One region of the Halomonas sp. IOP_14 genome, then DNA from elsewhere that is predicted to be linked to it. Evidence: predicted binding sites of a transcription regulator. Region 1 holds the regulator's gene; the other holds the start of a gene.
The links. The regulator sigma-54, encoded in region 1, starts transcription at its own class of promoters, with help from an activator protein. The targets are predictions, from matches to a motif close to TGGCACNNNNNTTGCTNT.
Positions count from the first base shown of each region.

Region 2: a site for sigma-54 is predicted at 1,540-1,557, ahead of K7H09_RS00330 (circularly permuted type 2 ATP-grasp protein). Genes of this name have one in related genera too.

Region 1 is NZ_JAINWD010000004.1:87,835-92,025, reverse strand. Features, by position in the region: gene rapZ (RNase adapter RapZ) at 1-700, opposite strand, end outside; gene K7H09_RS04980 (PTS sugar transporter subunit IIA) at 788-1,258, opposite strand; gene hpf (ribosome hibernation-promoting factor, HPF/YfiA family) at 1,263-1,571, opposite strand; gene K7H09_RS04970 (RNA polymerase factor sigma-54) at 1,669-3,084, opposite strand; gene lptB (LPS export ABC transporter ATP-binding protein) at 3,214-3,963, opposite strand; gene lptA (lipopolysaccharide transport periplasmic protein LptA) at 3,975-4,191, opposite strand, start outside.
Region 2 is NZ_JAINWD010000001.1:71,114-75,304, forward strand. Features, by position in the region: gene K7H09_RS00325 (transglutaminase family protein) at 1-1,279, opposite strand, end outside; gene K7H09_RS00330 (circularly permuted type 2 ATP-grasp protein) at 1,644-3,125, shown strand; gene K7H09_RS00335 (alpha-E domain-containing protein) at 3,130-4,140, shown strand; gene K7H09_RS00340 (zinc-binding metallopeptidase family protein) at 4,137-4,191, opposite strand, start outside.

The DNA.
Region 1 (4,191 bases):
GCCAACGCTCTAGCCAGGCCAAGATGTCGTCGCTCATGGCATCAACAATCGGATAGCTGTTCAAAAAAGCCACGATTTCCGCGTCGCGGCCAGTGAACTGGCGCAGCGTTGGATCCCAGTACGGATTTGGCAGGCAGCGCACATCGAAGACCAGGTCGGCGTCTAACGGTACGCCGCGTTTATACCCAAACGATTCCAGCGTTAGCGTCAGCTTGTCGCGCCGCTGATGGGCTACTTGGTCGGTAATGCGACGGCGTAAATCGTGCACCGATAATCGTGATGTATCGATCAATAGATCGGCCAGATCGCGAATATCCTCTAGCGTCGTCTCTTCTTTATTGATCGCCTCTTCCAGCGTCATTTCGCTATCGCGGGTCAGCGGATGACGGCGACGCGTTGCTGAGTAACGCTCAAGCAGTATGCGCGCATCGGTGGTCAGGTAAATAACTTGAAAGTCGATTTTACGCTGGCGCAACTCGTCTAATAAAGAGGGCAGGCGCTCCAGAGCTCCCGGCAAATTGCGGGCATCAATACTCACCGCTAAATGTGCTCGGTCGCCCTGGTCACGCAGTTCATCCACCAACGACCCCAGCAACATAGCTGGGAGGTTATCAATCGCGTAGTAGCCAAGATCTTCCAGCGCTTGCAAGGCGATAGATTTACCTGACCCGGAGCGGCCGCTAATGATCACCAGTTGCATAGAGTCTCTCTTTGCTTTGATCAAGCTGCGTTGAGGGTGGTGAGCGGATAACCTGCTGTGATCTGCCCTGAACAGGGTTTCAGACCCTTAGGCCGCTGATTGCTCGCGAATTTTGGCGGTAATCAGCTCAAGCAGTTCGCGCTGGCTGGCTGCTTTACGCAGTTGCTGGCGCGTGTCCGCATCATTCATGATGGTCGCTACCTGACCCAGTAGTGAGAGATGCGTGTCATCTGCCTCTTCGGGTACCAACAGGACAAACACCAGATCTACCGGGTCGCCGTCGATAGCGTCAAAATCGATCGCTTCAGCCAGTTTCAAAAATCCAGCGATAGGGGCGTTGCAGTGGGGGCTACGCGCATGAGGAATAGCCACGCCGTTACCAATACCCGTACTACCTAAGCGCTCGCGGCCGATTAAACGGCTAAACACTTCTTGGCTGTCCAGGCTGGGGATATTTTGGGCGATAAAGGTGCTGTAAAACTCCAGCACCCTTTTTTTGCTGCCCCCGGGGACGTCGAACAGAACGCGTTCCGGGGGGAGTATGGTTTCCAACGTCATTGAATTAACGCACACCGGCGCCTTGGGCGCGAGCTTGTGCTTTTTCCTTGTGTTTAACGAGTTGACGGTCGATTTTGTCCGCTAGTGCGTCGATAGCGGCGTACATATCACTGTCTAGGGCTTCCGCATGTAAGTCAGCACCTGCGGCGTGCAGCGTACAGGCGGCCTGCTGGCGCTCTTTCTCCACTGATAAGGTGACTTGCACCGTAGTTATATTGTCGTAATGGCGCTCTACACGCTCAAGCTTCTCGTTGACATAGTCACGCAAGGCGTCAGTCAGTTCTACGTGATGACCAGTGATATTTACTTGCATTGACGTGCTCCTTATCCATCGGACTGTACTTCGATTGTAACCCTTTTTGCCGCGTTGCAAAGCCCTTGTCGAGAGTTTCCCTGAAACGTTAACGAAGTTAGCGCAAACGACGCCGTTCACTGGAAGAGGGAATGCCCATGGCTTCACGGTATTTCGCCACCGTACGACGCGCCACTTGAATCCCTCCTTCGCCTAATAGCGTCACTAAGCGGCTGTCTGAAAGCGGCTTGCCGGGCGGCTCCTCTTGAATCAGTTTCTTGAGTCGTGCACGGATGGCGGTGCTGGAGTGGCTGTCACCATCTTGACCGCTCACCTGGCTTGAGAAAAAGTATTTGAGTTCAAACACACCACGGGGTGTATGGATATATTTTTGCGTCGTTACCCGTGAAATAGTCGACTCGTGCATCTCCACGGCTTCGGCAATGTCGGCCAGTATCAGTGGTTTCATGGCTTCTTCGCCGTGCTCTAAAAAGCCAATCTGGCGGGTAATGATCTCGCGACCAACACGCAGCAGCGTATCGTTTCGGCTAGAGAGGCTCTTGATCAACCAGCGCGCTTCCTGCAAGTGCTCTTTGAGAAACTGGTTGTCATCGCTTTTATCCGCACGCTTAATCAAGCTGGCGTAGTCGGGCTGAATGCGCAGCCGTGGCAGGGCCTCGGGGTTGAGCTCTAAATGCCAGCCTTCATTATCGTGGCGGACGACTAGATCGGGGGTGACATAGCTGTCATCGGTGTCGCCGTAGGCGCTGCCTGGGCGTGGGTCTAGGCTGCGAATAAGCAGGATGACATCGGCCAGCTGTTCGTCGTCGAGCCCTAGACGGCGTTTCAGCAGACGCATATCGTCTTTGCCAAGCGCTTCGAGAAACTGCCGCACCAAGCGGCGGGCGGGAACCAGCAGTGGCGTATCATCGGGGAGAGCGGCGAGCTGCAGCATCAAGCATTCACGCAAGTCACGGGCAAATATGCCGGTCGGCTCAAACTGCTGGAGCTTGAGTAGAATGGTTTCCACTTCGCGCTGGCTTAGCCCGTCAATGCCCTGGGCACGAAGCCCTTCACGGATGTCGTTGAGCGGCTGGGTCAGGTAGCCGTTGGCGTCTAGCGCGTCGATTAAACTTTCCGCGACAAGCTGCTCGCGAGCGCTAAAATCGGTCATGGCGAGTTGCCACAGCAGGTGGCCATGAAGGCTCTGCCCGGCTGCCTGGCGCTCAAAGTCGGGGCCTTCGCTGCTGCTGCCCCCCTGGCTTCCCATATCTTGATAGGTATCTGACCAGTCGCTATCTACCGAGAGCTCAGTAGGGATGCTCTCTGACCACTCTTCTTCCTTAGGCTCGCTGACAGCCTGTTCACTAAATTCATCTTCCTGCTCCAGCATGGGATTGGCATCGAGGGCCTGCTGAATTTCTTGACGAAGATCCAGCGTAGAGAGTTGCAGCAGCGCAATGGCCTGCTGCAACTGGGGCGTCATGGTCAGCTGTGTGCCGATACGCAGTTGGAGAGAAGCTTTCATGACCATCTGAGAACCACTCGTTAATCAGAATGCTCCACCCTAGTGCGAGTGAGTGCTTGGCGCAAGTGCAATAAGCATGCCATTGGTCGTAAAGTTGTTTTAAAGCGCTATTTAGGGGCGATTAAGGCAAAAACATTACAGGCGAAAATCGGCGCCCAAATACACATCCCTTACTTTTTGGTTGGTGAGAATCGAGGCGGGCGAGCCACTGGCGATGATTTGCCCATCGCCGACGATATAGGCGATATCGCAAATGTCTAGTGTTTCACGCACGTTGTGATCGGTGATCAGCACGCCGATATGGCGCTGTTTCAGTGCACGAATGATGGTTTTAATCTCACCTACCGAGATGGGGTCAACGCCCGCAAAAGGCTCATCGAGCAGAATAAAAGCGGGCTCTGTGGCTAGCGAGCGGGCTATTTCTACACGCCTGCGCTCGCCGCCCGAAAGGCTCATGCCCAGGTTGTCGCGAATATGGGTGATATGGAAGTCTTCGAGTAGCGCTTCCAGGCGCTGTTCGCGGTCGCTGCGGTTAAGCTCTTTGCGGGTCTCGAGTATCGCCATAATATTCTCGGCAACCGAGAGTTTGCGGAAAATAGACGCCTCTTGAGGTAGATAGCCAATCCCCGCGGCTGCGCGCTCGTGCATGGGGGCGCGCGTTAAATCCACATCGTCGATACCCACCTTGCCAGCGTCGGATTTGACCAGCCCAACAATCATATAAAATGAGGTGGTTTTGCCCGCGCCGTTGGGGCCCAAAAGGCCAACGACACTGCCTTGGGATATCTCCAGATTGATGTCTTTGACCACTCGGCGGCGTTTGTAGCTTTTAGCCAGGTGGTGGGCATAAAGGGTTTTGATCGGCGCAGTGTCAGCAGTGGCCACAGCTAGGCTCCCTATTGTTCAGGCTGAAGGGTCATGCGTATGCGCTGGGGCTCGCTGCCATCAACGTCAGAGCGCGCTTGAATCACTTCTCGGTCAATAAAATACTCAAGGCGACCGCCACTAAAGGTGTCCTCTTGCTGGGTCAGTTCGGCTTGGTCGATCAGCTCTACGCGACGCTCGGCGACGTGATAAATAATTCGCCGCGCCCAGCCTTCCGTGGGGCCTTCT
Region 2 (4,191 bases), on a different contig from region 1:
TGGTGTCATCCACGGCTACCTTGGGGGCGCCTTCCATACAAGCTAGCCATTTTGGATCTCGCCATAGCGGCACGCCATCTTTCCGCCAATAGCAGGCCAGCGCCCAGCGCGGTAACGGTTCACCGGGGTACCATTTGCCCTGCTGTTGCTGAATAGCGCTGCCGGGCGCATAGGCGGCTTGCAGCCGGGTTAGCAGTGCCTCGGCGCGCTCGCGCTTGTGCTCACCTAACGCTTCGGTATTCCACTGTGGGCTCTCCATATCGTCGACGGATACAAACGTGGGTTCGCCCCCCATAGTAAGGCGAACGTCCTGCTGTAAGAGTTCAGCGTCCACTTGGTCGCCCAGCGTGCAGATACGGTGCCACTGTTCATCGCTATAGGGCTTGGTGACCCGTGGGTCTTCATGGATGCGCTCGACCTCCATGGTCACATCAAAGGTGACTTCACACTTATCCGAAAATCCGGTGATGGCCGCGGCGCTACCCGTCGTCGGAGTGGCGGCGAGGGGAATGTGTCCTTCGCCAGCGAATAGACCTGAGGTGGGGTCAAGGCCTACCCAGCCGGCGCCGGGCAGGAAGACTTCGGTCCAGGCGTGCAGGTCGGTGAAGTCCACCTCGCTGCCGCTCGGGCCGTCCAGCGCTTTAACATCTGACTTGAGCTGAATGAGATAGCCGGACACAAAACGAGCGGCGAGGCCCAGATGGCGGAAAATTTGCACCAGCAGCCAGGCACTGTCGCGGCAGGAGCCGCTGGCGAGTGTCAGCGTCTCTTCGCAGCTCTGGACACCGGGCTCCAGGCGCACTAGGTAACCGATGTCATTCTGCAGACGTTGATTAAGCGCGACCAGAAAATCGACGGTGGTAGTCGGTTCACGGGGAACGGCTTTGAGCCACTCCATCAGCCGTGGCCCTGATTCGGTTATTTCAAGATAGGGGCTTAGTTCTTGGCGCAGCGCTTCTGGGTAAGCAAAGGGAATCGTTTGCGCAATGTCGTCCAAGAAGAAATCGAACGGGTTAATCACCGTCATCGGGACGATTAGCTCGACGGCAATGGTTAACTCTTGGCGCGGTTCAGGGAACACCACGCGAGCATTGAAGTTGCCGAACGGATCCTGTTGCCAGTTTAAAAAGTGGTCATTGCCGGAGAGTTTGAGCGAGTACGCTTCGATATGAGTACGGCAGTGGGGCGCTGGGCGCAGTCGAATAACATGGGGCGAAAGACGCACCGGGCGGTCAAAGTGGTAAGTCGTACGATGATACAAGGCAACGCGAATGGTCATGAGCCACCCTCAAAAGAACCGTTATTAACCGGCTGGTCGGTTGGGTTAAGGAATAACCGAACGTTTCGCAAGTATCGTTCCACTTTTACTTTTTTGCAGCCGCTATCTTAACTAAGACGTTTAACTAAAGTGGAAATCGCGTTATGCACCAACTTGATGCCTCTTGCGCGCACCAAGATAGGGCGTAAAGGCGTTTTAATTTCCTCGTGCTCTCTGTCAAGTAGCGTTTAAGTAAGTGAACGTTGAAATATCGCAAAAGATGGTACGCATTTTGCTCTCAATTGTTTGATTGTTTTGCACGCGGCAGGCCTACACTGAGCATTGAGGAAGTTGCCGCTTCCACCCCAGCGCCAGGAGAGCGCCCATGAGCCAAGTGAATTGGAATAACTATGCGTGTCGTGATTACTACGATGAGCTGATGGCCGCTCCCGGTCAGCCACGCGAGTCAGCGGGTGAATTGTGCAACATGTTGGCAAGGTTTAGCGCCGAGGAGTTAGCGGAGCGAAAAACCGCGGCGGAGATCGCTATTCGTACCATGGGGATTACCTTCACCGTCTACTCTGAAGGCGCGATGATTGACCGTGCCTGGCCCTTTGATATTGTGCCGCGAATCATTCCCGCCAGTGAGTGGCGTAAAACCGAGGCAGGCCTTAAGCAGCGCGTGCAGGCGCTGAATCTATTTATCGATGACCTTTACCATGATCAAAAAGTCATTAAGGACAAAGTACTGCCCGCCGAGGTGCTGGCACAATCGGTTAATTTCCGCCCCCAGTGTGTTGGCATTAACCCCCCTCACGGCGTATGGGCTCATGTATGTGGCTCTGACCTGGTGCGCGATGGCGACGGGACGCTCTACGTGCTGGAGGATAACTTACGCATTCCTTCCGGTGTCTCCTACATGCTGGAAAACCGCAATGTCACCAAGCGGGTACTGCCGGAGTTGTTCGCCTCAGGCAAGATTTTGCCCGTTGATGACTATGTGGCTCAGCTTTACGACATGCTGGCGGAGATGTCGCCAAGGCCAGGTGATGACCCCCAGGTAGTGGTACTGACTCCCGGGATCTACAACTCTGCCTATTTTGAGCACGCCTATCTTGCCCAGCAAATGGGCGTCGAGCTGGTGCAGGGAAGTGATCTACTCGTTGATGACGATGATGTGGTGTACATGCGCACCGTGGAAGGGCTACGCCGGGTCGATGTTATTTACCGCCGTGTAGACGATGAGTTTCTCGACCCGGAAGCATTTAACCCGGAATCCATGCTGGGGGTGGCGGGCCTAATGCGCGCCTGGCGGGCGGGGAAAGTAGCACTTGCCAATGCGCCGGGGGCTGGCGTGGCGGACGATAAGGTCGTTTACGCCTTTGTTCCCGCGTTGATTCGCTACTACCTCGATCAAGAGCCGCTGATCCCTAACGTGCCCAGCTACTTGTGTATGTTCGAGGACGACCGCCGCTATGTCCTCGACCACCTGGATGAATTGGTAGTGAAACCGGCCAATGAGTCGGGGGGCTACGGTATGCTCATTGGCCCACGCTCAACCAAAGAGACCCGCGAAGAGTTTGCCCGTTTGATTAAGGCGAACCCGCGCAACTATATGGCTCAGCCTACCCTGGCACTGTCGACCACGCCTACGCTGGCGAATGGGTTACCGCAGCCGCGCCATGTGGATTTACGCCCCTTCATTCTTTCGGGGCCAGAAATCCATGTCACCACCGGTGGTCTGACCCGCGTGGCATTGATAGAAGGTTCGTTGGTGGTGAACTCTTCTCAAGGTGGCGGTAGTAAAGACACCTGGATTGTAGAAACCGACGACAAGGCGGCAGCGGCCGCGGTGAAAGGAGCCTAACGCCATGCTGTCACGCGTTGCAGAGAACCTCTACTGGATGGCGCGCTATATTGAACGTGCGGAAGACACTGCCCGTTTGCTGAGTGTCAATAGCCACCTTATGCTCGATTTGCCGGGGCGCCTGCCGTTAGGTTGGGCACCGCTTATCGAAATGACCGGCAGTCTGGAAGCCTTTACCGCACGCCATAAAGACTTTGATGAACGCAATGTGGTGCACTTTTTATGCGCTGATACTGACAATGATATTTCGATTATCTCTGCGCTTGCCAGTGCCCGTGAGAACCTCAGAACCACTCGGGATGTGGTGCCCCGGGAGATTTGGGAAGAGGTTAACCAGCTCTATCTGAGCGTGGCCGATCATGCCGAAAACGGTGTTAGTCCACGCCGTCGCGATAGCTTTCTCAAAAGCGTCATCCGTAGCTGCCAGGCGTTGACGGGCCTGATTGAAGGCACGTTAAGCCATGGCCCTGCGCGTACCTTTATTGAGCTGGGGCGTCAGTTAGAGCGGGCCGATATGACTACTCGCATCGTGGATGTGCGCTCTGCCAGCCTGCTGCCGCAAAACCCTGAAGAGCTGCTGCCGTTTGAAAACCTGCAGTGGATGAGCGTACTCAAATCGCTCACCGCCTACCAAATGTACCGTCAGCAGGTACGCTTACGCGTTCGGGGCCCGGATGTGCTGCGCTTTTTGCTGCAAGATCCTAATCTGCCACGCTCCATTGCCTGCAGCTTGGAGACGCTGGGCCATGAGCTGACGCTACTGCCAAGACAGGATCGACCGGCAGCGACCGTTTCACTGGTGCGCGCCGATGTGGTGGATGCCGATATTCAAGCGCTGGCCCACTCACCCAGCAAGCTGCACCTGTTTATCGACGAACTGCAGATCGGCTTTGCCGCTATCCACGATACGCTTAGCGCAACCTACTTTGTGAATGACGACAGCGTGCCCCGCGTCACCCAAACCCAGAGTCAGAGCCAGAGTCAAAGCCACGCAGGGGATAACGATAACGACTAACCAGTGGGGGAGCCGCGCTCTAGCGGGCTGGCGGCCTGCACGGTTCGATGC